DNA from 4 places in the Marinovum sp. PR37 genome. Region 3 is predicted to be linked to each of the others. Evidence: riboswitches for the same ligand, from Rfam matches in the RefSeq annotation. Region 3 holds a riboswitch; each other region holds the start of a gene.
The links. A riboswitch is a leader RNA that binds a small molecule or an ion and turns the genes downstream of it on or off. The one in region 3 is predicted to bind cobalamin.

Region 1 (3,443 bases), 160 kb from region 3:
CGTTCTCGCCTTTGGCCGACGAACCGCCCGATCCGCAGGCCGATGTGGTCTGGCTGCCCGGCGGCTATCCCGAGCTGCACGCCGGCCGGCTCGCCGCCGCCGAAAACTTCCGCGCCGGGCTGCGCCGCCACGCCGAGCGCCGGCCGGTGCATGGCGAATGCGGCGGATACATGGCATTGGGCGCGGCGCTGATCGACAAACAGGGCACAGCCCACCGGATGGCCGGGCTGCTGGGGCTGGTCACCAGCTACGAGACGCGCAAGTTCCACCTGGGTTATCGCCGCGCGACGCTGAAGGCGCCGATGCCAGGCCATGCGGTGGGCACCGCGCTGCGCGGCCACGAATTCCACTATTCCACCATCCTCGAGCAGCCCGACGCGCCGCTGGCGGCGGTCACTGATGCCGACGGCACGCCGGTGCCGGAAACCGGATCCCTGCGCGGCCGGGTCTCGGGCAGCTTCTTTCACCTCATCTCGGCCGAGGAGACGGCATGACGCAGGACACCCCCCAGGGCATCGTCAGCTTCGTCAGCTCCGGCCCCGGCGATCCCGAGCTGCTGACCGTCAAGGCGGTGGATCGGCTGGGCCGTGCCGATGCGGTGCTGTATGACGATCTGTCCTCCGGCCCGATCCTCGAGCTGGCCCGCAACGGCGCCGATCTTGTCGGCGTCGGCAAACGCGCCGGGCGGCCCTCGCCGCGACAGGATCACGTCAGCCGGCTGCTGGTGGATTACGCCCGCACCGGCCAACGCGTGGTGCGGCTGAAATCCGGCGACAGCGGTATCTTCGGCCGGCTCGAAGAGGAGATCACGGCGCTCAAGGCAGCCGGGCTCGGCTATGAGATCATCCCCGGCGTGCCTTCGGCCTGTGCCGCCGCCGCCGCCGCCGGCATACCGCTGACCCGCCGGCTCACCGCGCGGCGAGTGCAATTCGCCACCGGCCATGACATCAGCGGGACCCTGCCGGAAGACGCCAACCTTGCCGCCCTGGCCGATCCCACGGCGGTGACCGCGATCTTCATGGGCAAACGCACCTTTCCCGGCCTCGCCGCCAAGCTCATCGCCCAGGGCCTGCCGCCCGACACCCCGGCGCTGCTCGCGGAATCGGTCAGCCGCCCCGACCAGCAATTGACCCGGCACAGCGTCGCCAGCCTCGCCGAGGCGCTGGCCCGCGAAACCGGCGACAAGGCCGGGCTCATCTTTTTCGGTCCACTGGCAGAGGAGTAAGGCAGACAGATCACAGACGCCGGGGACAGCCCCGGACCACAAGGAAAGCATGGTGCGCCGCGCGAGTGGCCACAGGGAACCGGGTGCAACTCCCGGACTGCCCCCGCAACTGTAAGCGGAGAGTGCCGAGGAACGTCCCACTGGCCGCGAGGCCGGGAAGGGCCGAGGCGCGATGACCCGCAAGTCAGGAGACCTGCCATGTGCCCCCTTTTCCACGCCCGCACGGGCAATTTCCGCTGCCGGAGGGGCAGCATCACGAGAAAGGAACTGACATGCATATCGAACCCGGCGTCGTTGACGGCGCCAAGATGACCTTTGCCTACACCACCGCCGCAGGGGCGGCGACCTATACCGCCAAGCAGACCGTGGACGATCTGTCGCGCAGCAACTCCGGCGCCTTTGCCTTGCGGACTCTGCTTGCCACCATCGGCGCTCTGCTGTTTTTCGAAGTGCTTCCGAATTTCCCGGTCGGCATCTCGGAAGTGCATTTCATCCTCGGCTCGACTCTCTTCCTGTTGCTCGGCACGGCGCCGGCGGCGCTGGGCCTGGCGATCGGGCTGCTGATCCAGGGGCTGTTCTTTGCCCCCACCGACATGCCGATGTATTTCGTCAATGTCACCACGCTGCTGGTGCCGCTCTTTGCCGCCTCGGCGCTGGCGCGCCGGATCATCCCGCGTGACACCGCCTATGTCGATCTGGCCTACAAGGACATGCTCAAGCTCTCGGCCGTCTACCAGGGCGGTGTGGTGACCTGGGTCGCCTTCTGGGCGTTCTATGGCCAGGGCGTCACCGCCGCGACCTTCCAGTCGGTCTGGACCTTCGGCGCCGCCTACATGCTGGTGCTGCTGATCGAGCCGCTGGCCGACCTGGCCGCGCTGGCCGGGGCCAAGGCGCTGCGCGACACCGGCGTCGCGCGCCTGCTTGCACCGCGGCTCTACCGCTCGGCGTAACGCCGCACGGCCGCTGAACCGGTCCGGGGCGCGCACGCGCCCCGGACTTCTGCGTGAAAGGACATTCCGATGATCAAGGACCTCTGGCTGATTGGCATCGGCACCGGCAGCCCCGCCCATGTGACGCTGGAAGGCATGCAGGCGCTGCGCGAGGCCGCGATCATCCTGCTGCCGCTCAAGGGCGACGACAAACAGGATCTGGCGGCGCTGCGCTACGCCATCCTCGAGGCAGCGGGCAGCGACGCCGAGATTCGCACCTTCATCTATCCCGAGCGCGACCCGGCGCTGCCCTATGGCGCGCGCGTCAGCGCCTGGCATGACGAGATTGCCCGCCGCTGGATCGCGGCGCTCGGCCCCGAGACGCCGCCGGGCCCGGTGGCCCTGATGGTCTGGGGCGATCCGGCGCTTTATGACAGCACGCTCAGGATCGCGCGGCGGCTGACGCCCTGCCCGCGCCTGCGCGTTGTGCCGGGCATCACCGCCGTGCAGGCGCTCACCGCCGCGCATGCGATCCCGCTCAACACCGTCGATGGCCCGATCCGGGTTACCACCGGGCGGCAGCTCCGCAGCCATGGCTTCCCGGAGGGCGAAGAAACCCTGGTGGTAATGCTCGACGGCGCTTGCAGCTTCCGCGACCTCGATCCGACCGGGCTGCATATCTGGTGGGGCGCCTACCTCGGCAGCGAGGCGCAGCTGTTGCGCGCCGGGCCGCTGGCCGAGACCGCCGCCGATATCGCCACCACCCGGGCCGAGGCCCGCGCCCGCCATGGCTGGATCATGGACACCTATCTGCTGCGTCGGTCCCCTGCCTGAGACCGTCCCGTCGCGGCCGGCGCCGGCCCGGCCTCAGGCCGCGACCAATGTGAGATCGAAGGTCACCTTCTGGTAATCGCCGGGCACCCTGCCGGACAGGTCGAAGCCCGTCGCCGGGAAACTGCCCGCCGGCATAGGCTGATAGCGCATCACCAGATCCGCGCGCACGCCGAACACTGTATCCTGATCGAGATAGGGGTCGTCCTCGGGAAAGACCTCGGTCACCAGCGGGCGGAAGCCCTCGGCCTCGGCAATGAAATGCAGGTGCGAGGGCCGCCAGGGATGGCGGCCGCAGGCGCGCAGGATGTCGCCCACCGGCCCATCCGAAGGCACGGTATATTCCACCGGCTTGACCGTGGTGAAGGCGTACCGTCCGTCGGCGCCCACCGTCTGAAGCCCATGGAAATCATAGGTATCCTGTTCCGGGTCCTGGCTGGAATAAAGCCCGTTCGGCG
Region 2 (3,443 bases), 180 kb from region 3:
CTGGTGGCGCACCCGCGCGCCCACCGCCTGCACCAGTAGGCGCATCGGCTTGCCGGCAACCGAGGCATGGCCCTTGACCCGCAGGATGTTGTGGCTCTTGGCCAGGCGCTCGATCGCGGCAACCAGATCGGCGGCATCGGCCAGCTCGGGGAGGTCGACGACGATGCTTTCGAAATCCTCGTGATCGTGGTCATGCGGGGTGTCGTGGTGGCTGGGCCGTGCGTCGAGATCGCTCTCGGCGGCGGCGCCGAGGCCGAGGATGATGCGGGGATCGACCGCGCCTTCGGCGACCTCGACCACCGGCAGCACCCGCGGCGCCTCGGCGGCGATCAGATCCCTGGCCCGGGCGACGCCCTCCGGCCCGGCAAGGTCGGGCTTGGTCAGCAGCACGATGTCGGCGCAGGCGATCTGGTCTTCGAAGACCTCCGACAGCGGCGTTTCGTGGTCGAGGCTGTCGTCGGCCAGCCGCTGCGCATCCACCGCCGCGACGTCGGGGGCAAAGCGGCCCGCCGCCACCGCCTCGGCATCGGCCAGGGCGATCACCCCGTCGACCGTGACGCGGGCGCGGATCGCCGGCCATTCGAAGGCCTTGAGCAGCGGCTTGGGCAGGGCGAGCCCCGAGGTCTCGATCAGGATGTGATCGGGGCGCGGGTCGAGCGCCATCAGCGCCTCGATGGTGGGGATGAAATCATCCGCCACGGTGCAGCAGATGCAGCCATTGGCCAGTTCGACGATGTTCTCGGCCGGGCAGTCGGGAATGGCGCAGTCCCGCAGGATCTCGCCATCGACGCCGACATCGCCGAATTCGTTGACCACCACCGCCAGCCGACGGCCGCCGGGGTTCTTCATCAGATGGGTGATCAGCGTCGTCTTGCCGGCGCCGAGAAAGCCGGTGACGATGGTGACGGGGAGTTTGGCGAGATCGCTCATGGGTCAGGCGTCCTTGGGTGTGGCAATGATCGGGGGAATGCGGGTCAGGCAGTTGCGCTTGAAATGCTCGGGCCGTTCGCGCCAGGGGATCACCCCGTCGGCGGCCGCGTGATACTGTGCCGCCCCGGCCAGCAGCATTTCGGCGCCGTCAGTCTCGTCGACGTTGGAAAAGACATAGGTCCATTTCCCGGCGCCGCCGCGCAGGGCGACGGTGCAGGCGTTGGAACAGTTTTGCAGGCATTCCACCGGTGTCACCCGCAGCCCTTCGGGCGCACCGGTGGCGGTGATCCGGTCAAAGAGCACCTGGCCGGGGCGGCGGTCATCCTCGGGCGCGGCGCCCTTGCGGCGGCAGGTCACGCAGACCAGCAGCTCGGTTGTGGTGGCGGTGGTGTCCTGCTCGTGCGCAGAGTCTTTCATTCTCGCGTGCCCCATCGGCTTGGCAGACAGGGGTATCGGCGGAATGGTGGCCGGCAACGGACACACTCCGACACCGGCACACCCCGTCCGGTCTCATCAGTCGGGCTGGCAGGTCTCCCGGCTCACGGAATTCTGGGCCCGGGGCCCGGCGGTCGCTCTGCCTTCCCGGCCTGTCAGGCCAGTGGCTTCGAGCGCCCTTTTCCGTTCACGGTCGCGGGGGCGGCTGCGTTTGGCCCGGGCGTCCCGTCACGGGGCACCAGGGTTACACATTCCCTTTTCACCTGTTTACACAGGCACCAGCGTCAGGGCACATGGGACGAATTCCGTATACGAGTCAAGTCCGGAGATGGGGATGATCGAAGAGAAAAACGCGCGCCACGCCGAGAAGATGAAGAAGATCAAGGCCGCGCGCGATCGCATGATGGCGACCAAGACCGACGAGAAGGGCCTGATCCTCGTGCATACCGGCACCGGCAAGGGCAAGTCGTCCTCGGGGTTCGGGATGATCCTGCGCTGTATCGCCCATGGCATGCCCTGCGCGGTGGTGCAGTTCATCAAGGGCAATTGGATCACCGGCGAGGCCGAAATGATCCGCAACCGCTTTGCCGAGGAATGCCGGTTCTTCGTTTCCGGAGAAGGCTTTACCTGGGAAACCCAGGACCGCGCCCGCGACATCGCCGCGGCGCAGGCCGGCTGGGAGATCGCCAAGAGCCAGATCCTCGACCCCGAGATCCGGTTCGTGCTGCTCGACGAGATCAACATCGCGCTGCGCAACGATTATCTCGACATCGACGACGTGGTCGCGTTCCTGCAAACCCGCAAGCCGGAGATGACCCATGTCTGCCTGACCGGGCGCAATGCCAAGCCCGAGCTGATCGTGGCGGCGGATCTGGTGACCGAGATGACGCTTGTCAAACATCCGTTCCGCGATGGCATCAAGGCCCAGAAGGGCGTGGAATTCTGAGCCGGGGAGCCGTCGCATGCCGGCGCTGATGATCCAGGGCACCGGCTCCAATGTCGGCAAGTCGATGCTGGTGGCCGGGCTCTGCCGCGCCGCCCGTCGGCGCGGGCTGAGCGTGGCGCCGTTCAAGTCGCAGAACATGTCGAACAATGCCGCCGTGACCCCCGAGGGCGGCGAGATCGGCCGGGCGCAGGCGCTTCAGGCGCTGGCCTGCGGCCTGGCGCCACATGTCGACATGAACCCGGTGCTGCTCAAGCCCGAGACCGATATCGGCGCCCAGGTAGTGGTGCAGGGCAAGCGTCTGACCACCGCGCGGGCGCGCGACTACGGCCAGATGAAACCACGGCTGATGGCGGCGGTGCTCGAGAGTTTCGAACGCCTGAAGGCGGCGCATGATCTGGTGATCGTCGAGGGCGCGGGCAGCCCGGCCGAGGTCAACCTGCGGCGCGGCGACATCGCCAACATGGGCTTTGCCGAGGCGGCGGAGGTGCCGGTGGTGCTCTGTGGCGACATCGACCGGGGCGGGGTGATCGCGCAGATCGTCGGCACCCAAGCGGTGCTGCCCGAGGGTGACCGCGCCCGCATCGCCGGGTTTCTGATCAACAAGTTCCGCGGCGATCCGACACTGTTCGATGACGGGTACCGGATGATCGAGGCGCAGACCGGCTGGCGCGGCTTTGGCGTCGCGCCCTGGTTTCCCGAGGCCTGGCGGCTGCCGGCCGAGGATGCGCTCGACATTGCGCCGCCGCGCGGCCGCGACGGGCTGCATGTGGTCTGTCTCCAGTTCTCGCGGATCGCCAATTTCGACGATCTCGATCCGCTGGTGCAGGAACCGGGGGCGCGGGTCACCATGCTGCCGCCGGGCCGGGCCATTCCGGGCGATGCGGACCTGGTCATCCTGCCGGGGTCGAAATCGACCCGTGCCGATCTCGATTTCCTGCGCCGGCAGGGCTGGGATATCGACTTAGCGGCGCATCGCCGGCGCGGTGGCCGCATCCTCGGCATCTGCGGCGGCTATCAGATGCTGGGCCAGGTTGTGGCCGATCCAGAGGGCATCGAAGGGCCGCCGGGCGAGACCCCGGGGCTGGGGCTTCTGGACATCACCACGGTGATGGGCGGCGACAAGAGCCTGCGG
Region 3 (3,443 bases):
ATCGAAGCGATGCAGGGTGGCACCCGCGGCATGCGGGGATTTTCGCTGGATGACATGGCGATTCTGGTGCGCGCCTCGCACCAGATGCGCGCCTTCGAGGATCGCTTTCTGACCATCGGCCTGCCGTACCGGGTGATCGGCGGACCCCGGTTCTATGAGCGGATGGAGATCCGCGATGCCATGGCCTATTTCCGCGTCGTGGTCAGCCCCGAGGATGATCTGGCCTTCGAGCGCATCGTCAACACGCCCAAGCGCGGACTTGGCGACAAGGCGCAGCAGACCATCCAGCGTCTGGCGCGCGACACTGGCGTGCCGCTGGTCGAGGGCGCGCGGCTGGCGGTGGAGAGCGGGGCGATCAAGGGCAAGGGCGGCAATGAACTGGCCCGGCTGCTCGACGGGCTTGCGCGCTGGGGCCGGATGACCGGCGAGAAGGACGTCAGCCACGTCGAGCTTGCCCAGATCATCCTCGACGAAAGCGGTTACACCACCCATTGGCAGAACGACAAGACACCCGAGGCGCCGGGCCGGTTGGAAAACCTCAAGGAGCTGGTCAAGGCGCTGGAGGAGTTTGAGAACCTGCAAGGCTTTCTCGAACACGTCAGCCTGATCATGGACAACGAGAGCGAAGAGGCCGGCGCCAAGGTGTCGATCATGACGCTGCATGCCGCCAAGGGGTTGGAGTTTCCCGCGGTCTTCCTGCCGGGCTGGGAGGATGGGCTTTTTCCCTCGCAGCGCAGCATGGACGAGAGCGGCCTCAAGGGCCTGGAGGAGGAGCGACGGCTGGCCTATGTGGGGATCACCCGCGCCGAGGAGGTCTGCACCATCAGCTTTGCCGCCAACCGGCGGGTCTTTGGCCAATGGCAGTCGCAGCTGCCGTCGCGCTTTGTCGATGAGCTGCCGGAGGCGCATGTCGATGTGCTCACTCCACCGGGGCTTTATGGCGGCGGCATGGCCGGGCAGAGCTTTGGCTCGGGCATGGAAAGCCGGGTGGCCGAGGCAAATGTCTACAATTCGCCCGGCTGGAAACGGCTTCAGGAGCGGCAGAGCCAGCGCCCGATGGCGCAGCCCAAAGAGAGCCGCAACACGGTGATCGACGCGACGGCGATCTCGAGCTTCACCATGGGCGAGCGGGTGTTCCACCAGAAGTTCGGCTATGGCGCGGTGGTGGGCATCGAGGGCGACAAGATCGAGATCGATTTCGAGAAGGCCGGCGTCAAGAAGGTGGTCGCACGCTTCATCAACGCCGCCGATGACGTGCCGTTCTGAGCCCGGACTTCGCCGACAATGATCCCGTCCCGGGACGCGCCGCGGGAGCTCTGGCCGGCGGATGCCGCGCCTGCCAAGAGGCCCCGGGTCAGGCCCGGGGCCCTGGCGTGACGGAGAATGGCGCCTCCACCGACTTTACGCTGTCTTGCGGCTCCGAATCCCCGTAGTCTGATCCGGCAAGGTGCCTGCGGTTCTGCCGCGGGAGAATTGGGAAGCCGGTGAAAGACCGGCGCTGCCCCCGCAACGGTATGGCCGGGGGATGTGGTCAGTACCACTGGGCGTCACGCCCGGGAAGGGGCCGCATCCGCAATCCCGCCGAGCCCGGAAACCAGCCTTCGCAGTGACGTCAAACCGCGGGTGGCGGGCAGGGCGCGGGGTCGGGCGCATTGCCTTGCCGCCGTTTCCTCTCTGCCTGCCCGTTCTGCATCAAGGCCACGGGGCGTGGCGGAAAGGATCGAGATGACCAGACCTCTCACCGCAGCAAACGGGAGGGCCGCAGCATGATGCTGGCCCGTATTCTTGCCGATCTGCGCCATGCCGAGACGGGGACCGCGCCCGAGGCCGCGGCGCGCGCCGGTTTTGTCCGCTGGGTGCTGTCGCTGCCACCCGGGGTGCCGGTTTCGGCCGCGGCGGCGGCCGCGGCCGTGCGGGTCCGGCCGCAGGCCGGGCAGGGTCGGGCGGTGGCGCTGTTTCTGAAGTGTCTGGACGAGGCTTGTGTCACGGCGAATATCGCGCCGGAGCGGCGCGGTGGCGCCCGGGCGCGGCGACGGGGGCGCGCGTGACTTCGGACCCCGGAAAGGAACCCCGAAAATAAGAACGGCGGCACGGGAGGTGTGCCGCCGTCTTATTTTGACCGACGCTCCTGAATGGGAGGAGACGAAGCGTCAGTGCCGGTCGGACCTCAGGCCATTTGGGAGGAGGAGCCTTCGGTCCGGGTATTCCCGACCGCAAAGGGAGGAGAGCGGCGGGAAATTCTATGTCTTTGCCGGCGTCACGCATCCGGCGTGGCGGCGGGCCGGAGCCCTGAAACTGTCATGCCCCCGGGGGGAAGAACGGCGGCACGGGAGGTGTGCCGCCGTCTTTTCAACACCAGCGCTCCTGAATGGGAGGAGACGAAGCGCCGGCTGGAGCGGACCGCGGGCCTATTGGGAGGAGGGGCCTTTGGTCCTGGTATTCCCGACCGCTATTGGGAGGAGGGCGGCAGGGAATTCTGTCTGGGCCGCTTGCCGGCCCGGTGTAAAAGGCGGCGACATCAGGGAGGAGGAGAGATGTCGCCGCTGAGACACAGAAGACTCAGGGAGGAGGAGAGAGCCTTCTGATCCGGTATCAGTTATAGGCTGCGTGATAGGCCACGCGGCGGATTTCGCTGCGGCTCAGGCCGAGATCGGCGAGCTCGCGGTTCGACAGGCCTTGCAACTCGTTCATGGTTTCCCGATACACGCGGTACTGTGCATAACGTGCGGTGAGGGACTTGAGCGCAGCCTGGAAGCGTTTGTTCAGTCCGGCCTGAACGGGGGTGTTCGTGGTGATGTCTGCCATGGCGTTTCGCCTTTGTTGTCGTCAGTGTCTGTTCGTTTCGTTGACATCAATGTAGTCGAATGCTGCGTGCGCACAATCCCAAGTGCGATCAATGCTGCTATGCAGCAATTGCATGTGTAAGCGCTTAGACGCGAGTAGACCTTAAGACTAAAGTCGTAATTTACTCGCATAGGTTGAATATCGCGGTTTTGTGAGGTGATACGCGGCACCGCGACCCAGATTGGGGCAGGAAAATCATGGAAGAGATCATCCGAAAAGAGCTGGCTAGGTTCGAGATTCCCGGTGGCGGAGACCTGATCTCGCGCGATTTGATTCGAGCGCTGAATATCGAGGACGGTGTGGTGCGCTATGTGATCGAGGCGCCCTCGCCCGAGATGGCCCGCCAGATGGAGCCGCTGCGCGCCGCGACCGAACGGGCCGTGGCTTCGATCTCCGGCGTGCGCGAGGTGCATGCGGTGCTGACCGCGCATGAGGCCAAGGCCCCGCCGAGCCTCAAGGTCGGCGGCCATCCCAAGCCCCAGGCCGGCCCGATGAAACCCGCGGGCGTCAAGCGCATCATCGCCATCGCCTCGGGCAAGGGCGGGGTGGGCAAATCCACCGTTTCGTCGAATCTCGCCGTGGCGCTGGCCCGCGCCGGC
Region 4 (3,443 bases), 190 kb from region 3:
CCCGGGGATCGATCACCACGTAGAACAGCGGCTTGAAGCCGGCGGCCTCGATGCCGGGATGCACCTCGCCTTTCCAGGCGTCGGAATTGACCAGGTTGGTGAACCGCTGGTTCGAGCCGCAGAAATACGGCATGTTGATCAGATCGACGGCGCTGGCGAAGGGCGCGAAATTCGACAGCGAATGCTGCGCGCACTGGATCGTCCCGGTCTGCACCGCCTGCACCAGCGCGCCGCCGGCGCCAAGCTGGCCGCCGGGGGCAAGCTTGACGTAGACCTTGCCGTTGGTGGCGTTCTGGATGTTTTCCTTCAGGTCGAGCTGCATGATCGGATAGCTGCGCGACGCGCCCAGCACATAGGCGGTGGCCAGCGTCATCACGTGATCGGCGGCGGCCATGCGCTCTTTTTCCTCCCGGGCGGTCTGGGCCGCCGCCTCGCTCGACCAGAGCATGCCACCGGCACCGGCCACCAGCGCCGCGGTAAAGCTGCCGGAGCCGGCAAGTTTCAGAAAATTGCGGCGCCCCATCGCGGCGCGTTCAAGATTGTCACGATCCATGTTTTCCTCCCAAAATGGTTCGTTAGCTGCGGTCGGACTTCTCCGCCGCCTCTCGCCGAAGAATCGCGAGAACAAAGGTCACCGAGGCCGCAAACAGCAGCAGCATCTCCCCCACGTCCCCCAGAAACTGTGCGCCTCCCAAAGCGCCGACGAGCACGTTCGCGACAAAGACTGCAAACAGAGTGATTGCTGAGATCAGAAACACGGGCAGGTCCTTTCCACGACTCGGGCAAGACAAATGTAAGCGCTTACAGTCGCTCAATGCAAGCGCTTACATGACAAGCCGCGTGTTTTCCTGTTATATGCTTGTCAGCGATGGTTTTTTTATAGTGCCGCAAAGGCCGGAATCGGGAAAACTGATGGTTAAAGTGCCGAATCGACGTCAGGACAGCCGCCAGGGGAGCGACACGCCGAAACTCGAGGATGTCGCCGCCCGTGCCGGCGTTTCGACGGCAACGGTCTCGCGCTGCCTGAACAATCCGGCGGTGGTATCGGACGCCACCCGCAAGAAGGTGCTCGATGCGGTGCGCGCCATGGGCTACGCGCCGAATTTCGGGGCCCAGGCCCTGGCCGCCCGGCGCACCAACACCTTTGGCGCCATCGTCCCGACGATGGAAAACGCCATTTTCGCCCGCGGACTTCAGGCCTTTCAGGAGGCATTGCGGCAACAGGGCATCACCCTTCTGGTGGCCTCTTCCTCCTACAGCCCCGAACTCGAGGAACAGCAGATTCACAGCCTTGTCGCGCGCGGCGCCGATGCGCTGCTCCTGATCGGCCATGACCGGCCGCCAAAATGCTACAGCTTCCTGCAAAAGCGCCAGGTGCCCTATGTGATCGCCTGGGTCTACGACGGCGACGAAGGGCGGGTTTCAATCGGCTTCGACAATCGCAAGGCGATGAAATCCCTGGCCGACGCGGTTCTCGACCGGGGCCACCGCAGGCTGGCGCTGATCACCGCCGACCGCCGCAACAACGACCGCGCCCGGCAGCGGTCGCAGGGGCTGGTGGATGCGATGACGGCGCGCGGATTGGACCCGGAGACCCTGGCCGTCGTCGAGACGGCCTATTCCATCGCCAATGGTGCACAGGCGCTGGAGCAGCTCATGCACACCACCCCGCGCCCCACGGCCGTGATGTGCGGCAACGACGTGCTGGCGGCCGGCGCCCTGACCCAGGCCCGCAAGATGGGGCTCGACGTGCCCGGCGATCTGTCGATCACCGGCTTCGACGACATCGAGATCGCCGAGATCGTGACCCCGGCGCTGACCACCGTGCATGTGCCCCATCGCAACATGGGCAAGGGCGCGGCCAGTCTTCTGTTTGCGATGCGCGCCGGCGAAGACCCCGGCCCCAGCGTCGAGCTCGAGGCGACGGTTATCCTGCGCGACTCGCTGGGGCCGGCGCCCGACCGGGCCCCCTGACCTGCCGCACTCTCGGCGCTTGTCTCTGCGACCGGTCGATCTATAGTCGCGCCACCAGGTGCCCCGAGAGGGGAGAATCGGGAAGCCGGTGCAAGACCGGCGCGGGCCCGCCGCTGTGAGGGGGACCTGTCGGACATTTTGCCACCGGGCCCTGCGGCCCGGGAAGGCGTCCGCCGGGGAGGAACCCAAGCCAGAAGACCGGCTTGGTGACACCAGGTTCCGTGGCTGGACACCACGGGCCGCTGTCAGCCATGCGGAGGCCATACCATGCTGCACCCCCCCGCGCCCGCTCCGGCGCGCGTCTTCTCTTCTGCCGAACGCCGTGCGCTCTATGACGTCATCGCCGCGCGCCGCGATGTGCGCGACGAATTCCTGCCCGATCCGATCGCCCCGGACCGGCTGCGGCGGATACTCGAGGCCGGTCATGCCGCGCCGTCGGTCGGGCACATGCAACCCTGGAACTTCATCCTGATCCGCGACCCGGCGCAGAAACACCGCATCGCCAGCGCCTTTGCCGCCGCCAATGACGAGGCGGCGGAAATGTTTCCCGAAGAGCGGCAATCGACCTACCGGTCGCTGAAGCTCGAGGGCATCCGCAAGGCGCCGCTCAACATCGCGGTGACCTGCGACCGCACCCGGGGCGGCAAGGTGGTGCTCGGGCGCACCCACAATCGCGACATGGACCTCTATTCGACGGTCTGCGCGGTGCAGAACATGTGGCTTGCCGCCCGTGCCGAGGGCATCGGCATGGGCTGGGTCAGCATCTTCCGGCCCGACGATCTGCGCGCCATTCTCGGGCTGCCGGATCACGTCGAGATCGTCGCCTACCTCTGCCTCGGCCATGTCTCCGAGCTCTTCGACCGGCCCGAGCTGGCGGCGCGCGGCTGGCGGCAGACCCTGCCGCTCGACAGTCTGATCATGACCGACCGCTGGGAGCCGGCCGGCGCATGAGCGGCTCAGCCCGGCCAGAAGGTGGCCAGAACCGCCCAGCAGAACGCCTCGGCCAGAAGCTGCGTCGCGCCCAGCACGTCGCCGGTGATCCCGCCCAGCTTGCGCCGGGCCAGAACGCCGGTGCCGGCGGCGACCACCGCGCAGGTCGCGGCCAGCGCCACCCCCTGCCAGCCCACCGCCAGACCGGCCAGCAGCACCACGGCGGCGGCGCTCAGCCGCGCCCGGCCGGAGCGCCCGGCCGCCATCCGGCCCATGCCGTCGGAACGCGCGGCGGGCTGGGTCTCCTGCAAGCCGATCATGGCCACCCGGCTGAGCGCGCCGATGACGAGGAACGGCGCCAACCCGGCCGCCGCCCCGAGCGAAGACAGCGCCGCCAGCCAGAGCGCGACGATCAGGATCAGTGCCAGGACACCGTAGCTGCCGACCCGGCTGTCGCGCATGATCTCGAGCGCATGGGCGCCGTCGCGCCCGCCGCCGATGCCGTCGGCGAAATCCGCCAGCCCGTCGAAATGCAGCGC

Region 1: it holds a riboswitch for cobalamin, as region 3 does, so the genes downstream of both, PVW49_RS04910 (energy-coupling factor ABC transporter permease) here and PVW49_RS05640 (hypothetical protein) in region 3, are expected to answer to the same signal.
Region 2: it holds a riboswitch for cobalamin, as region 3 does, so the genes downstream of both, PVW49_RS04845 (DUF1636 family protein) here and PVW49_RS05640 (hypothetical protein) in region 3, are expected to answer to the same signal.
Region 4: it holds a riboswitch for cobalamin, as region 3 does, so the genes downstream of both, bluB (5,6-dimethylbenzimidazole synthase) here and PVW49_RS05640 (hypothetical protein) in region 3, are expected to answer to the same signal.

What each region holds. Positions count from the first base shown of each region.
Region 1 is NZ_JARAML010000004.1:72,594-76,036, forward strand. It holds gene PVW49_RS04900 (cobyrinate a,c-diamide synthase) at 1-494, shown strand, start outside; gene cobA (uroporphyrinogen-III C-methyltransferase) at 491-1,225, shown strand; cobalamin riboswitch at 1,259-1,440, shown strand; gene PVW49_RS04910 (energy-coupling factor ABC transporter permease) at 1,498-2,175, shown strand; gene cobF (precorrin-6A synthase (deacetylating)) at 2,245-2,988, shown strand; gene PVW49_RS04920 (dioxygenase family protein) at 3,022-3,443, opposite strand, start outside.
Region 2 is NZ_JARAML010000004.1:58,497-61,939, reverse strand. It holds gene cobW (cobalamin biosynthesis protein CobW) at 1-930, opposite strand, end outside; gene PVW49_RS04845 (DUF1636 family protein) at 934-1,347, opposite strand; cobalamin riboswitch at 1,438-1,663, opposite strand; gene cobO (cob(I)yrinic acid a,c-diamide adenosyltransferase) at 1,700-2,311, shown strand; gene PVW49_RS04835 (cobyric acid synthase) at 2,328-3,443, shown strand, end outside.
Region 3 is NZ_JARAML010000004.1:234,904-238,346, reverse strand. It holds gene PVW49_RS05645 (ATP-dependent helicase) at 1-1,266, shown strand, start outside; cobalamin riboswitch at 1,429-1,617, shown strand; gene PVW49_RS05640 (hypothetical protein) at 1,767-2,048, shown strand; gene PVW49_RS05635 (DUF1127 domain-containing protein) at 2,593-2,805, opposite strand; gene PVW49_RS05630 (Mrp/NBP35 family ATP-binding protein) at 3,042-3,443, shown strand, end outside.
Region 4 is NZ_JARAML010000004.1:49,600-53,042, forward strand. It holds gene PVW49_RS04780 (TRAP transporter substrate-binding protein) at 1-553, opposite strand, end outside; gene PVW49_RS04785 (hypothetical protein) at 576-758, opposite strand; gene PVW49_RS04790 (LacI family DNA-binding transcriptional regulator) at 913-1,974, shown strand; cobalamin riboswitch at 2,014-2,195, shown strand; gene bluB (5,6-dimethylbenzimidazole synthase) at 2,242-2,925, shown strand; gene cobS (adenosylcobinamide-GDP ribazoletransferase) at 2,931-3,443, opposite strand, start outside.